Regions from separate parts of the Bacillus sp. NPDC094064 genome, predicted to be linked through region 1. Evidence: riboswitches for the same ligand, from Rfam matches in the RefSeq annotation. Region 1 holds a riboswitch; each other region holds the start of a gene.
The links. Region 1 has a riboswitch for S-adenosylmethionine ahead of ACQKNI_RS01045 (hypothetical protein). Riboswitches for the same ligand answer to the same signal wherever they lie in the genome.
Positions count from the first base shown of each region.

Region 2: another riboswitch for S-adenosylmethionine. It lies ahead of ACQKNI_RS22990 (bifunctional O-acetylhomoserine aminocarboxypropyltransferase/cysteine synthase); the one in region 1 lies ahead of ACQKNI_RS01045 (hypothetical protein).
Region 3: another riboswitch for S-adenosylmethionine. It lies ahead of ACQKNI_RS01665 (M20 family metallopeptidase); the one in region 1 lies ahead of ACQKNI_RS01045 (hypothetical protein).

Region 1 is NZ_JBNNUI010000001.1:193,558-199,295, reverse strand. It holds gene ACQKNI_RS01075 (GMC family oxidoreductase) at 1-1,566, opposite strand, end outside; gene ACQKNI_RS01070 (hypothetical protein) at 1,850-1,975, opposite strand; gene ACQKNI_RS01065 (TIGR00366 family protein) at 2,062-2,211, shown strand; partial or broken gene ACQKNI_RS01060 (TIGR00366 family protein) at 2,201-2,584, shown strand; gene ACQKNI_RS01055 (group-specific protein) at 2,754-3,116, opposite strand; gene ACQKNI_RS01050 (SWIM zinc finger family protein) at 3,142-3,579, opposite strand; gene ACQKNI_RS01045 (hypothetical protein) at 3,784-4,044, opposite strand; SAM riboswitch class I at 4,144-4,242, opposite strand; gene ACQKNI_RS01040 (hypothetical protein) at 4,366-4,557, shown strand; gene ACQKNI_RS01035 (YwiC-like family protein) at 4,590-5,312, opposite strand; gene ACQKNI_RS01030 (ECF transporter S component) at 5,497-5,738, opposite strand, start outside.
Region 2 is NZ_JBNNUI010000012.1:100,458-106,195, reverse strand. It holds gene ACQKNI_RS23000 (homoserine dehydrogenase) at 1-1,154, opposite strand, end outside; gene metA (homoserine O-acetyltransferase MetA) at 1,291-2,196, opposite strand; gene ACQKNI_RS22990 (bifunctional O-acetylhomoserine aminocarboxypropyltransferase/cysteine synthase) at 2,180-3,478, opposite strand; SAM riboswitch class I at 3,570-3,674, opposite strand; gene ACQKNI_RS22985 (chloride channel protein) at 3,998-5,227, shown strand; gene ACQKNI_RS22980 (FMN-dependent NADH-azoreductase) at 5,298-5,738, opposite strand, start outside.
Region 3 is NZ_JBNNUI010000001.1:301,890-307,627, forward strand. It holds gene ACQKNI_RS01650 (hypothetical protein) at 29-235, opposite strand; gene ACQKNI_RS01655 (VOC family protein) at 320-712, opposite strand; gene ACQKNI_RS01660 (AAA domain-containing protein) at 824-3,133, shown strand; SAM riboswitch class I at 3,209-3,310, shown strand; gene ACQKNI_RS01665 (M20 family metallopeptidase) at 3,399-4,604, shown strand; gene ACQKNI_RS01670 (ArsR/SmtB family transcription factor) at 4,925-5,278, shown strand; gene ACQKNI_RS01675 (DNA mismatch repair protein) at 5,280-5,720, shown strand.

The DNA.
Region 1 (5,738 bases):
CCCAAAGACATTCAAAAATCCATCAAGAACTCCTTCTTTAATATTTTTCCCCATCTTACATTGCCCTCCGAAGTGAGTGAAAAGGGAATACGAAGCTCTGACAAAACCAGCCAATTTAGCCCGCTTTTCATTATCGTCCAAAATTTTAAATATACTTTCATCAGGAAAGACTACTTGATAGATGCCTTCCGGATCGAGTTCACGTGCTCTAACAATCATATTATACGTCTCAATATATTGATCCACCATGAAATTTAGGTCATCTGGATTTGCCAACGGGTTTAAATCAATAGTTGGATATGCCTCTGGGTCACTATGAGAAACCATGACAGTACCTCGGCTGCTTGGATTTACATCTGCAATTCCGATACTCATAATATTACTAGAATTTGTCTCATTAAAATCCCAACCATTTATCGCAATTTCCTGACTGGGTACAAAAAACGGAAATGGAAGGCCTAATAATTGAAGGCGCCGGCCACCAATAGGGTTATTGACTTTTTTAAATGCTCCAAATGCTCCTGGCTGATTAGGATCAGCAGCCAATACCTGAAGAAGTCTTCCTGTTTCCACTCTAATTCCCATACCGACAGAATAGTGTGTTTGGAAGTTGTATCCGACTTGAGGGCTTTCTACTAAAGGCGATATGCCAGCTTTAGCTAAATCTTCAGGCTTACCAATACCTGAGCGTTGAAGTATGACGGAGGAAAATTGGCCTGCAGAGACAATGATTCCTTTTCGGGCATAACTTCGTTGTGACACCCCATTCTTAACATATTGAACGCCAACAGCAATGTTAACTCCTCTTTTTTCTTTAAATAGAATTTTATCTACTGTTGTTTTTGAAAAGATGACCAATTTTCTCTGATCAACTCCAAATTCATCTGATTGGAATTCATTTCCTTGCGTAACAATTTGATTGTTTAAATATCCGGTTGCCGTCGAGGAACGAACCAATTTTCCATTTTCCATCTTTTGAATATATTGGCCTTTTAAGGCTGTAACATCTCTTATCCCTGTATTGTAATCCTCTGCAATTGGTATATTAAAAACTTCTGAAGCGGCTTGTGCTAAAGTTTGGATTAATCCTTGATCAGGAATGTTTTGTTGTCTAATAAAAATAGGTCCGTTACTTCCACGTTCTTGAGGACTTTGCGTCATTCCTGTATACGTTTCATTTTTAATAAATAATGAGCGAATACTATCATAATTCCATGCGTTATTATCAACTAATTGTGCCCATACATCATAAAGATCACGACTGCCACGTACAGCTAACATCTGATTATGTTCAGAACTTCCACCAATGACACGACCACTTTGTGTTATCAACTGACGACCTAACGTTTGCTCAATTATAGTAGTGACATGAAATGAATGTCTATTATCAGCAGCATTTAAAATAGAAACTATAAGATTAGGACTGCTTAATTCCTCTGTCATATTTGTTCCTGCTTCAAGAACAAGCACGGAAGTACATTTATCATCCGTTAATTCTTTAGCAATTACCCCTCCGGCAGTACCGGCACCAATCACAATATAATCAAAAATATATTTCTTTGACATCCTATTATTCCTTTCAGTATAAAATTTAAAACAATAAATTCCTATACAATATACTATTAACATATCGGGTTGGCTGCCTGTACTTATGTAGTAGATTAATAGTTTAGAAATGGCTTAGCTCTTATAATAGGATGCTATGTTAACTTTACATGAATATCATATTGCATAAACTTAGCTTGATAGCGATGTAGCTAGCCTATAAAAATCCATATATAGACATTTATAGATTTTTGTTTTTAAATCATTGCAACCATCCGCCGATTTGAAAGATTGTTTACTCCTTCTATTTTTTCATAGCCTTATCGACATTTTGATCGAACGTTTCTTGATAGAGATCAACCGAAGTTTTCACCTCTTCAATCAGTCCATCGCAGAAAGCAACAACGTCTGTTCCTGTAACTTCAAGCACCTTTAAATACCCGAATTTTCAATCTATTGAAGATTATCACCTAACCAACCTCGAATAATTGACATACATAAGGAGGTTGATCTATTTTGTTTCGTTCATTTACAAATGGTTGCGTCGCCTTAGTGCAACGCTTCTTGCCAGAACCGTTTATTTTATCATGTTTATTAACTGTTTTCGTTATCTTCTTCGGCATGTTTGCAACGCACCAAACACCGGTTGAGATGATTAATCATTGAGGCAAATAGTGAAGGACTTTCACTTGGCGGAGCTATTTCTAATTTCTTTATTAGCATTTCAAACGAAACGACTTTCCCGCTCTTTACATTTTTAAGTGCTGGCATCGTTAATATTTTCGTTCCATCTGGTGGCAGTCAATGGGCTGTACAAGCACCAATTATGATTCCAGCTGGCGCTGAACTTGGTGTACCTGCTGCAAAAACAGCGATGGCCATTACGCGAGGCGATGCTTGGACGAATTTAATTCAACCTTTCTGGGCATTACCAGCATTAGCGATAGCTGGTTTAGGTGCTCGTGATATTATGGGATTTTGCGTTGTTAACTTACTATATGCTGGTTTTATCATTAGTCTATGCTTCTTATTTATTTAAATAAAAAGCTAGTTTTATACTAGCTTTTTTACATAATAAATTATTTACCCCGCATTAACGGGCAGTAAACTCTCATCCATACGCAAAGCAGTTAGGTGTGAGATCAACTGCCCGTAAATGCCCGATTGGTTCAACTAATAATCAGTGGGAAGAACAAAACCCCCACTGATTAAAGTTTCACTTTATTTCCCATGCAATTTATAATCGTTTCCCACCCTATCTCCGTAAGATGTAATGACTCAAATGCAAAAAAATCTTCACATACTTTTTCAATTAGATGTGGATTTCCCCTTAAGAAATCCCACCGTAACACTTTAGGAAGAAAATACATTTCATATTCTTTACTTCCCCGTACCACCTCATCCACTTCTCTTTCACAAATGCCTCGTATTAAATAATCATTTCTTAATTGTATTTGAACTTGCCCGAACACTTCGCTACATTTCTTCAATTGAAGTAAACATGTAATGTACGTCCGAAAAAGTTCATCATCATACTGACAACACTTTATAATACGATCAAGTTCATTCATAATGTACGAGCCTTTTCTTTCATAGTTAAAGCTTCCCCTTCTTTAACATCTTCTCTACAACTTGCACGTTTTTCGAACTTTGCAACAATCGGTTTAATACTGTAAGTAACTCCTCTTTTTCTAAATCTTCCAGTTTCTCTTTAACTGTACTCTCACCTACATGTTGAATATCATAAACAACTGCCGCCATATGCTTGCAAAGATTCTCATACGGACATTCGCAGCTACTTTCTGCGAAATCTTCTAGATCAATAATTACTTCATAGTTTCCTGCATTTCCAGTAACAAAAGCAAATACTTTCTTATCGTGTATTTCAACATCTTCTACATGCCCATCTTCGTAATATTCATATCCTCTATCTATAATATACTTTGGAATCCATTTCGTTATATCTTTTAATAAGTAAGCGTACATACTTGCACCTCTTCCTTTAATTCCCTTTTGACTTAAAAAAACCTGCATGTTATTCTAATAACTGTCAAATAGCGAGTCTATATGACAAAACGACTGACACCTATTCGGCGGAGGTGTCTCTTTTCATTTGCAGCCGATACGAAGTGCCTCTTTCAGGCACATTCAATCTTTGACACTACACACTCAACACCATTCCCTGTATCAGGCTGCTTTAGCAGTCTTTTACACTACATACTTCAAAAAAAAGAGAGCCTAGCTCCCTTTTCTCGCCTTATAAAATACCCCTTTTTCAGCATAGAGATATTCATCATCAGCTAAAGTAATTTTCCCATCCAGTTTTAGTTCGTCTAATAGCCTTGATAAATAAAATTGATGTAACATCTTTTTCGTGAATTTTCCTTCATGATGCGAAACGATATGTTCTTGAATATCTAACAATGATATTGGCTTATCTTGCTCTATCATATATTCATAAACTGTACTACGCAGTTTTACGTATTTTTCGAGTGTCACAGTAATGCGCAACCCCTTTCTTCTTAATATAAATTTTCGTAATCGGTTTTTTTTGCAACAAAAAAACCTCTCCGATAAGAAGAAGTTACGTATATCTTCGTCTTATCTCCCAGAACAAATATGTTCTGCTGGAATTAGCACCTGCATCGCGGTTGCTGGGTTTCATCGGGCCAGTCCCTCCACCTCTCTGGATAAGAAAATATTCACTTTAAAATTAACTATACGTAATTTCACTTTAATTGTCAAACAAATATAACAAATTATATTTTCTTTTTTACTGTTCATACTATACATATATGAACATTCAAGGAGGAGTATGAAATGCATCAAAACGCCCGTGGATATGTACAAGATTCTTTTCAATCATTACAAGAAGCAAAACATTGTTTAGAAGAAGCACTACAGACTGTTGAAAAAGATTTTAATCGCGCTCGTATTGAACAATCCCTTTATGCGATCGAACAAGCTATTCAACGCTGCGATTACACCGTTCACATTTTAGAACAAGATTGAAAAAACTTCCCATCATACGGTGGGAAGCTTTTTCAAATGGCATACTTCATTATTATTGCCGTTATGATTAGAAAATATACAGAATTAACAATTTCTAAAATTCCTACTTTTATGATAGAGATTTTTTTGCCATACAACACAATTGCTCGAATAACACTTGGTACAAAAATAAGAGAACACCACGGATTCATAGTAAAAATGATAATCGTTAATACAATATGATACCCCCAAGATATAAGACGATATTTCGGGTTATTTTTCTCACGAATCATCGTTTTTACATAAAACGTACTTCCTAAAAAATATAAAAATGAAATAAGCGCAATGAATAATGCTGTTGTATCTATGAGTTTCATTGAAAAATAATAACTGACTAAACCACCGATACAGAAAACAATAATCGCGCTAATGTCATTTAGTAATGCTCTTTCATTCTTTTGACGAGCGTAATACATATTTACAATAAACAATGGAATCATGACTACTACGAATAAAAGAATTCGCCATTCATATAATAAAGAAATCATTCCAAATATGAATGCAATCATAAAATACACAATTGCAGCGTGTAAAAACTCTTTTTTTCGTCTTTGCTTTATGTACATGAGAAATGGATACGTTGCTAAATAGATAAAGAACCACGCTAAAAACAATGGAATATGATAAATGGTAGGTTTCCCAAGTATGACACTTAATAGAAACGGTATAACAAGCATGGCCCATGCACCATGTTGCTTCGGAATAACTAACTTCATTAACTATACACCTCCCTTTTGAAAATAGTTCTCACCTACTATTATACAAATAATTTTATATAATAACGGATATATATTAGATCTATTTTTTGACAACAAAAAATGCTCCTTACAATATGTAAGAAGCATGAAAGAGGCAAACGAATATGTAAGTCGCGACCCTACCTTATAAGAGTATGCTTTTCTATGCCATGTTATGCTTATCTAATATGCCATATTTCCTTTTAAATCTTGTAAGAATCGTAATCCAAGATGTACTAAATAGTAGTAGAAAAATAACATTCGATATCGCGTGACTAAGATCGAAATAAAAACTTGCAGTATAGTAAGCAATAACTGTTTCCCACGTTGCTTCCTGTATAAACCCAAGAAGACCCCAAAAATTCATAATCCAGCCAAATAGAAATCCAACGGCAAATCCATATA
Region 2 (5,738 bases), on a different contig from region 1:
TCAAGCGGCATTTGAATAATCTTTTCAAAACTAACGCCACGCTCAGAGAACAATGATGTAATTTTTGCAAATACACCAATCTCGTCTTTTACATGCAGTCTTAAAAACTTCTTCACAACAATTTCATCTGGCTCTTTTAATACCTTTTTATACTGCGGTGATACCGCACTATTTCCGTTTACACCTAACCTAATATTTTGCATTACAGCTACTAAATCTGAAACAACAGCTGTTGCCGTTGGTAAACTTCCTGCACCTGGACCATAAAACATTGTTTCCCCAACTGCTTCACCATACACATATACAGCGTTATATTCGTTTTGCACAGCTGCAAGAGGATGTGTATTTGGAAGTAACGTTGGTTCAACTGTAACCTCTAATTTTTCACCATCTCGCTTTGCAAGACCAATTAATTTAATTGTATAGCCTAAGCTCTTACTATATTCAATATCTTCTGCTGTAATAGAAGTGATTCCTTTTACTTTCACATCTCCAAGCTCTACATTTGTAGAGAAACCGAGGGTAGCTAAAATCGTCATTTTTCTTGCCGCATCTAAACCTTCTACATCTGATGTTGGATCTGCTTCTGCAAATCCAAGTTGTTGGGCTTCTTTTAACACGTCGTTATATGCTCTCCCTTCATCTGACATTTTCGTCAAAATAAAATTTGTCGTTCCATTTACAATTCCCATCACTTTCGTAATAAGATCTGAAGAAAGTCCCTCTACGATACTTCGTAAAATCGGAATTCCCCCGGCTACACTAGCTTCATAAAACAGATCTGCCTTATTAGCTTTTGCTACCGCTAAGAGTTCCGCCCCATGTAACGCCATTAAATCTTTATTGGCAGTCACAACATGCTTCCCGCTTTGTAAAGCTTGCAAAATATATGCCTTTGCATCATCAATGCCACCCATCACTTCGATGACCACATCAATATTTGGATTATCTAAAATTTCATTTGCATTTTGTGTTAGTAGAGTAGAAGGTACCTCAACCTCCCTCTCTTTCTCAATGTTTTGTACTAGTACTTTCGTTACTTTTACAGGACAACCTACTTGATGTATAAGTCGTTCTTGATGATCTGTAATAATACGAACTACACCACTACCAACTGTCCCAAGACCTAATAAACCCACTTGAATTTCTTTCATAGTACTGTCACCCCTCAAAAATTGTGTTTAGATGAAATTATATGAGTAAAAAAACTGAAAAACAATGTATTTTGAACATTCGGAAAAATATAAGTTAATCTTTACAAAGAAAACGTTGCCACGTGTTACACAATCTTTATAATATATAAGGGGTTTCTTGATACACGTAATAATTCAACCAATTTGAGAATAATAGATTTCCATGACTTCTCCATCTAACAATTGGTTTCTCATCTGGATTATTATGTTTGAAATAATTTTTTGGCACATCAATATTTAACCCTTTTTGCTGATCTCTTTCGTATTCCTGCTTTAACGTATCGCAACTATATTCACTATGCCCAAGCGCAAACACTTGCTTCCCCTCTTGCCCAATAACAAGGTGAACACCCGCTTCTTCAGAGCTTGCTAATAATGTTAATTCTTTCACTCCTCTAATGTCACTCTCTCGCACTTCTGTATGACGAGAGTGCGGAGCAAAAAATAACTCATCAAAGCCTTGTAACAGTTTCACATGTTGCTCACAGACTTCATGTTCAAATACCCCGAACATTTTTTCCTTAAGAGGATACTTCGGGACACCATAATGATGATACAAACCAGCTTGTGCTCCCCAGCAAATATGAAGCGTGGATGTTACATTCACTTTTGAATACTCCATAATACGTTTAAGCTCTTCCCAATAATCTACTTCCTCAAAGGAAAGGGTCTCAACTGGCGCTCCCGTAATAATGAGCCCATCAAACTTTTCATTTTCAATATCACGAAATGTTTTATAAAAGCTTGTTAAATGCTCTTGCGCAACATTACGAGATAGGTGCGATTCCATATGGAGTAAATGAACATCTAATTGCAACGGTGTATTTCCAATTAAACGAAGTAATTGCGCCTCTGTTTCTTGCTTTGTAGGCATTAAATTTAATATAGCAATTTTCAAGGCACGTATATCTTGTGTTTCTGCCCGCTCCTTCGTCATCACAAATATATTTTCTTTTTGCAACACTTTGCGAGCTGGTAAATCTTTATCAATTATGATTGGCATGTTGTTTGCCTCCGATTAATGCTGTTTCTAAATCGGCAATAATATCAGAAGCATCTTCTATGCCAACCGATAAACGAATTAAATCCGATGTAACACCGGCCAAACGTTGATCTTCCGCACTTAATTGTCTATGCGTCGTACTAGCAGGATGTATAACGCAAGTTCGTGCATCAGCTACATGCGTTACGAGGGTTGCTAGTTTCACATTTGCGATAAATTCTTTTGCCGCTTCTACCCCACCTTTAATACCGAAAGTTAAAACACCACTAGCACCTTTTTTCAAATATTTTTGTGCTAATGAATAGTTTTCATTACTATCTAGTCCCGGATAATTTACCCATTCAATACGCTCATGGTTAGCAAGCCACTTAGCAACTGCTAGAGCATTCTCACTATGACGCTCCATGCGTAAATGCAATGTTTCTAAGCCAATATTGCTAATATACGCATTGAATGGGCTCATACAGTTTCCGTAGTCTCTTAGTAATTGAACACGTGCTTTTACAATATAAGCTGCTGCTCCAAAATTTTGAACGTAACTTACGCCGTGATAACTTGGATCTGGTTCAACAAGCTCAGGATATTTTCCATTTGTCCAATCAAAGTTTCCTCCATCAATAACAATGCCACCTAAAGAGCTTGCATGCCCATCAATATATTTCGTCGTAGAATGAACGATAATATTTGCTCCATGTTCAAACGCTTGGCATAAATACGGAGTCGCTAATGTATTATCAACGATAAAAGGTACCTCCAACTCTTTAGCTGCATCTGAAAACTCTTTAAAATTCAAAACGTTCATTGCTGGATTTCCTAATGATTCTGCGTAGACGAGTTTCGTCTTATTGTTAGCAAGTGCTACAATTTCGTCAGCTGTTAAATTTGGATTAAAGAACGTAACATCAATGCCCAGCTTACGTAAACTTACTCCAAATAAATTAAACGTTCCCCCGTAAACTGTTGAAGAACAAAGAAGATGATCTCCACTACTACAAATATTTAAAACTGCGAGCATAATTGCCGCTTGCCCAGAGGCAGTTGCAACAGCTCCTACACCGCCTTCTAAATCTGATAACTTTTGTTCAAATGCAGCTAGTGTGGGATTCCCAATACGTGTATAAATATAGCCCTCTGCCTCTAAGTTAAATAATGCCGCTAAATCATCCGACGTATCGTATTTATACGTTGTACTTTGATAAAGCGGTAGAACGCGTGGCTCACCATTCTTTGGCGTATAGCCACCTTGCACACAAATTGTTCCCTTTCCCCATGATTCTCCCATCTCTCATTCTCCTTCCTTTTTATGCAAAATAAAAAACTGCTCCTTTCCTAAATAAGAAAGAAGCAGTTTGAAAACACGCTCTAAAATCTCTTTCTTATCTCTCAGGGCTATTACCTGCAGGATTTGGCACAATTCCGTTATTCGGCTGTTGCCAAGGTTTCATCGGGCCTGTCCCTCCACCTTTTCTTGATAAGACTATGCAATTACCGTTGATTTTATAGCAATAATTTCCTAATGTCAATCTGTTTTTCTGAATGTTCTAAAATAAACGTCAACATTTCCATATAAAACAACAAAAGAAGTATATTCCATATTTATTCAAAAAAGACCTTTAAAAAATCCCAATCAATATATAGAATTAAATAAGTGGTTTAACTTATAGGACCCAAGCTCTAATGAAATCCCAATATATATGTTGAATAAGCCAACCTCTCACAAAGATACTATATATATTCCATTCATTTCACACTAGCATATATAATCCTTTCTCTATTACAACTTACATAACGGAGGTATAACATGACAAATAAAAAGGACATGCACTATATACTCGCTCTATATGGCATTCTTTTAGGCTCTATAGTAGGGGCTACAGTTTGGTTATTTTTAGTTACGCTAAATATCGGAATCCACTTTATTTGGGGATATTTACCTAACATTTTCTCTTCTCCCCCTTATTACACTCTTTGTGTAACAATCATCGGTGGTATCCTCGTTGGTTTAACACAAAAATACTTCGGTACATATCCACGTCTCATGCCAGAAGTAATGGGGGAATATAAAAAAACAGGTAGAATTGAATACCGTTTTGTACATAAAGCTACTTTAACTGCGCTTATTGTTTTAATATTTGGAGCTAGCCTCGGTCCAGAGGCAGCACTTGTCGGAATTATCGGCGGACTTTGTACATGGGTAGGGGATCGCTTTAACTTCGCTTTAAAGGGAATGAACGAACTAACAGAAGTTGGAATTGGTGCTACTTTAAGCGTCATTTTTAATGCACCATTATTCGGTTATTTAGCTCCGAATGAAAATGAGGGTGAACAAATTGCCGGGTTTTCTAAAAGAAAGAAAGCAATTGTATATTTAACTACTACTTTTGCTGGTTTTTCCGTTTATTTATTGCTTAGTAAACTCGATAATCGTGGATCCTTTATTGTTGATTTTGGGGAAGGATCCCTTTCAATCAATGAATGGATCGCCTTTCTCCCTCTTACTTGCATCGGTGCTCTCGTTGGTTTCTTGTATTTCAAAGTAGAATTTACACTAGAGAAAATCATCCATCCTTTCCGCGAATACAAACTAACACTTGGAATTATAGGTGGTATTTTATTAGGAATCGCGGGTACTTTTCTCCCATACACATTATTTTCAGGGGAACATCAATTAAAAGATTTAGTTGTTGAATGGACTCATTTATCTTTTTGGGTATTACTTCTTTCAGGAGTTTTAAAATTATGCATTACTGCCGTTTGTTTAAATACAGGTTGGCGCGGCGGACATATTTTCCCAATTATATTTTCTGGGTCAAGTATCGGATTCGCGATGGCTTCAATACTTCCTATAGATCCAATCGCATCTGTGGCTATCGTCACAACAGCTATTTCAAGCTATGCGTTAAGAAAACCGATAGCTATAACATTGCTATTACTTATGTTTTTCCCGCTCAATTTACTATTGCCAATGCTCGGCGCAGCAGCTATCGGTAATGCATTTCCGCTTCCTAAACATAACGAAGCTACAGATTAATAAAAATATAAAAAAACAGCATTAACATAAACGTTAATGCTGTTTCTTTGAGTGACGATTATAATTTCAACTAAAATTTGCTTGCTACTTTAGCAGCCTCTTCAAGACCTGTTGCAATAATTTCTTCTGCTTTGTCTGGGAATTGGTTATGACCTTCAATAACGATTGTTTCCATGTTTGTTGCACCGAAGAAGCCCATCATGCTTGCTACATATTTAACAGCCATTTCAACTTCTGCTGCTGGACCTTCAGAATATACGCCGCCGCGTGCGTTTAATAATGCAATTTTCTTATCTCCAATTAGACCAACTGGACCTTCTGGTGTATATTTAAACGTTTTACCAGCACGGTTTAAATAATCAATATATGTGTGTAGTACTGCTGGAATCGTTAAGTTCCATAATGGGAAACCGAAAACGACTTTATCAGCTTCTAAGAATTGATTTAAATACTTATCAGCAACTGCTACCGCTTTTGCTTCTTCTTCTGTTAAATCAAATCCTTTACCAGC
Region 3 (5,738 bases), 110 kb from region 1:
ATGTATAACAGGAAGTATAACTCACTTATTAGTTAGTACAGCTCTTAGGTTTTTTAAAAAAGTTAGATGCAATGCAACAAACGATTCCAGTAATTAGAATACTATATTTCACGATGTTACTTGTGTGCTCAAATAAATCAATTCCGTTAATTACATTAAACATGACAAGTCCCCAAAACACTTGAATCGTGCCAAAACCTAATAATATTTTTCCTGTGCGAGAAAATTTTTTCATAGTTTTCCACCTCCACAAACTCGCTTGATCGGTGTGAGCTAATAATCAAAGGGGGTGGACACCCCTCTGATTTAAAGTTTCACTTTATCTCTCCGTCTCAAAAAACTCAATCCATTCTCCATCAGGGCCAGCGAAAAATATGTAACGTGTTCCATCTGGTAATGTTTCGATTTCTTCTCCTAGTAAAAAGGTTACGCCGTGTTTCTGTAGTCTTTCAATTTCATCTTCTAATGAATCTACTTTAAAGCAAATGTGATGCACTTTTCCTTCTGCCGGAAGGGAAGAGTTATAACCTTCAATGAGTTCAAGTATCGTTTCCTTCGATTCTTCCACACCTAAAAAAGCGAGTTTTAAGTTTGGGTTTGGATGTCCCATACGTTTAATAAGCTGTAAGCCAACTACTTTTTCATAAAATGAAATAGATGTTTCTAAATCTGCAACCATAAGTCCTACGTGTTCAATTCTTCTAACTGGCATGTAGATTCCTTCTTTCTGAAAATTATATATAAAATAATATTGAAAATTAAGAAAATAAGCAAGATATAATTGTTACAATTTTTAGGGTGTTATATGGTATAGTGAGAAAGTATGTTTGGGGAGAAGGAAGGAGATTATACGATGAATACACCTACTCAAACTCCTTCATTATCGGAAACGATGAAAGAGTGGCATTATGCATTAGCGTATGAAATTAAACATTGGAAAACGATTGGCGGTAGTAAAATTTCTATCATGAACGGTCGTTTTTTATATACAGATTATGAGAATACAGTATATGTATTTCAGCTTATTTCAGAAGTAAGCTTACCTGAAGGTTCACCAATTCGAATTGAGTTCGATGGTGAGGAAGCGACAGGGGAAGTATTATCTGTACATGGATTAGAAATAGAACTGAAATTAAATGATTATATACAAGGTGAAATACGAGAAGCGGTTTTATATAGTGAACCGTGGCAACTTTTAGAACAGCTACAAGAGCGATTAAAAGAAGCTCGTCAAGATAAGCAAAGACGTCAACGAATTAAACGTTTAGTAGAGGGAACGAGCAGTCCGAAGCATCTTGAGAAGATGAAAAATCCGAAAAATGAATTGGCATATCGTTCTTTTTACAATCCGACAACGTACGTGTGGGGACCACCTGGAACAGGGAAGTCTTACAATTTATCGCGTATTATTTCGGCTCATTATCAAAAAGGAAAATCAGTACTTGTGTTAGCTCATAGTAATGCGGCTGTTGACGTATTAATGAGTGAAGTAACGAAGCAAATTGAGAAGAAAAAGAAATGGACGCCTGGCGAAATCGTTCGTTACGGTTATAGTCAACATGAGCATATACGAAATCATGAAACGTTACTCGCGTCGAAGTTAGTTGAAACGACGAACGGGTCATGGGGAGAAGAAAGGCTCTATTTGGAAGAAACACGCCAAGAGCTTCGTGAAAAGATTTTATCGTATAAGGCAACGTCCTCTGATAAGAAACGTATGCAGGAGATTGAAAGCGATCTTCGAAAACAACGAGCGAAAATTAAAGAAGTAGAAAAAGAATACATTGAAAATGCACAAGTAATCGGTGCAACTTTATCGAAATGTGCCATTGATTCACTTATTTATGAGCGTACATTTGATTTAGTTGTCGTAGATGAAGTGAGTATGGCGTTCGTTCCGCAAATTGCATTGGCTGCTTCACTTGGAAAACGTATCGTCGTTTGTGGTGACTTTTTACAGTTACCTCCGATTGCGATGGCAAACCATGAACTCGTTCGAAAATGGCTCGGCGAAGATATGTTTTACCATGCCGGGATTGTTGATTCTGTAAATAAATCAGAAGCACATCCGAACCTTTTCATGCTGCAGGAACAAAGACGTATGCATGCGGATATATCGAAGTTTACAAACTCATTTATTTATAAAAATAGAGTATACGATCATCCGTCTGTTTCAGAGCGTAAAGAACTTGCGCAATTGCAGCCGTTCGCAAATGAGGCGAGTGTTTTATTTGATACGAGTTTAATGGGAGCATTTTCGTTAAAAGACGCGGCTTCTGGTTCTCGTTTTAACATTATGTCTGGTTTAGTAGCGATGCAAATGATGTTAATCGGACTGTTAGACGGTGTTCAATCGATTGGTGTTGTTACACCTTACAGGGCACAATCCCGCTTTTTATCAACGTGTATTCGGGAAATGTTGCAAAAAACGAAGTATCATCACATACCAGTACTAGCGGCAACGGTTCATAAGTTTCAAGGGTCTGAAAGAGATATGATGATATTTGATACGGTTGATAGTTATCCGCAAGAACGTCCTGGTGTGTTGTTCTTTGATCATAAAAACCATCGCCTTGTCAATGTAGCAGTAACGAGAGCGAGAGGAAAGTTCATTCAATTATCAGATTGCCACTACATGCGTAAAAACCTTTCGAGAAAACAAGCGTTATCACAATTAACAGCGCATATAGAACGTCACGGTGATGTGTATGATCGCACGACATCAAGACAATTGTGGGAGCGAAAAATTTCGAAACGATTACGCTGGTTTATGGAAATGAATCTTGAAGAGTCGAAAGGGTTATTAAAAGATATTTTAGCCGCAAAACGAAAAATTATTATTTCACTTCCGAGTACAAGACAAGTGGATAAACGAGTATGGCAAGCGTTAATGCGTACAACTGCGCAAATAACGGTCTATAGTGATGGGCCAATTCCATTAAAGAATGTAAAGTTACAAAGACAAAACAAAGCGTTCCCGTTTATCGTAATCGATGATGAAATCTTTTGGGCAGGGGCACCACTCACATCTCAAATGATGTTTGAAGGTAGTACGGAATTTCCGTATGTATGTGCAAGATTGCAAGCACCGGAAACGATTGGTGTATTAAAAGGATTTTTAGATATTCGGTAAATTCGGATAGGAATTCCTTGACTTTTGCCTGGAATAAATTTAGAATGAAAATAATTTAATATAATTTTATGAAAATTCTTATCACGAGAGGTGGAGGGACTGGCCCTATGATACCTCGGCAGCGGATTCTTTATGAATACTGTGCCAATTCCAGCAAGGTAACTTGAAAGATAAGAAAGAAGCTCATTTTGACTGTATATGCAGAAGCCTCTTTCTATCTTTTAGAAAGAGGCTTTTTTATGTGAAAATAAAAGGAGGAAGAAAAATGGGAGCGACTGGAGTCACGTCACAAAGAAAAACAATTGAAGAGAGTATAGAAAGAAATAAGGAAAAGTACATACAAACAAGTCATAATATTCATGCGAATCCGGAGATTGGTAATCAAGAGTTTTACGCATCAAGAACGTTAAGTTTATTGCTAGGAAGTGCAGGATTTCAATTGCAGCACAATATAGCTGGACATGAAACGGGATTTATCGCGCGAAAAAGTTCAGGAAAACAAGGACCAGTTATCGCATTTTTAGCTGAGTATGATGCTCTGCCAGGACTCGGTCATGCGTGTGGTCACAATTTAATTGGTACCATTAGTGTTGCAGCCGCAATCGCATTATCAGAAACGCTTGAAGAAATTGGCGGAGAAGTTGTTGTGTTTGGGACACCAGCAGAAGAAGGCGGGCCAAACGGTAGTGCGAAAGCAAGTTATGTAAAGGCAGGTTTATTTAAAAACATTGATGCGGCACTTATGATTCATCCGAGCGGAAAAACAGCGACAACGAGTCCATCATTAGCAGTCGATCCACTTGATTTTCATTTTTACGGAAAAACAGCTCACGCCGCAGCTTCACCAGAAGAAGGAATTAACGCGTTAGATGCGGTGATTCAGCTGTATAACAGTATTAACGCACTTCGCCAACAACTTCCGTCAGATGTGAGAATTCATGGCGTCATTACAGAGGGCGGAAAAGCACCTAACATTATTCCTGACTACGCCGCAGCAAGGTTCTTCATCCGCGCAGCAACGAGAAAAAGATGTGCGGAAGTAACAGAAAAAGTAAGGAATATCGCACAGGGAGCAGCGTTAGCAACAGGCGCAAAAGTAAAAATTCATCAATTCCAAAATGAAATTGATGAACTACTCGTAACAAAAACATTTAACGACGTCGTAGCCGAAGAACTTGAACTACAAGGTGAAGATGTAAATCGTAAAGAAAGAGTGGGCATTGGTTCAACAGACGCAGGAAACGTAAGCCAAGTCGTACCGACCATTCATCCGTACATTAAAATCGGCCCAGATGACTTAATTGCACATACGAATGAATTTAGAGAAGCTGCACGTTCAGAACTAGGAGATAAAGCATTAATTACATCGGCAAAAGCATTAGCGAATACCGCTTATCGATTAATTACAGAAGAAGGGTTGTTAGAGAAGGTGAAGGAGGAGTTTAGGGAGGCGCAGAGGAATCAGGGGTAGAAGGTTAAAGGGAGTGGGTTTGACCACTCTCTTTTTGTTTTTTTTGTATAACTCAAGCTTATAAACTCTCATTATTAAGAGGTCCATGCTTGATACTTGTTCTGGAATAGATGAAGATTTGAAATGCTGTTCTGGCGTTAATAATCCTTTTGCACGCTTTGAAGGAGCGGTTTTCTTTTTTGTAAAATGTAGGGTGAAGTGTATTTTTTAAAAATTTGTATTGAAATTTCAAATTTCTAGAAGTATCATATACATATTCAAAGATTTGAAGATGTATATGATACTTCTGAAAAGAAAAAATAACCAATGGAGGTATTGGAATGGGAAACGAAATGCAACAATTTAAAGCCGATTTCTTTAAGGCTTTATCTCATCCTTTGCGAATAGGTATTCTTGAACTATTATCTGAAGGTGAAAAAAGTGTAAATGAAATACAAACGATCCTAAATAAAGAAGGTTCAGCTGTTTCTCAGCAACTTAGTGTATTACGTTCAAAAAATATTGTTGTTGGCATAAAAGATGGAAAAAGAGTTTTATATTCACTACGAGATCCTATGATTGTGGATTTATTACTAGTTGCAAAGCGAATTTTTAACAATCATTTAATTGATACAATTTCAATGTTAGAGGAACTGGATGAGACAGAGCGTGCACCTATGGTTAAGGAGGGATAGGTTGAGCATTGAAGTTAAGAAAGAAGATATCATCCAACATGGAATAGAGGTATTTCGCTCGATAGGAGCTCATTATGTTTGTAATGTTTGTATTAAAAGTGGGAATTCTTGTTGTTTTTCATGCCAGCATCTACAAGATGGCGTCGGATGTCAAAAAAGAAATACGGCTTGTACAGCTTGGTTATGTGGGATCCAAGGTTTTTTATTTGATCAAATAGGATTATTAGATGAATGGAATCGTTTTTGGATTGAAATTCCAGGTAAAATGTTTCGTAGAGATATTACTCCAGATAAGATAAGGATTACAACGTTTATAGACACGAAGAAGCTAAACAGTCGAGCAGGGGAGCTTCTAGCGGAAAGATTGGAATCCTACTTACAACAAGGTGGAGATATAAGTAAATTAGAGAGACATTTAAGCAAAACGTATAGTAAGTATTAGGCTGGCGTTCTATAAGGG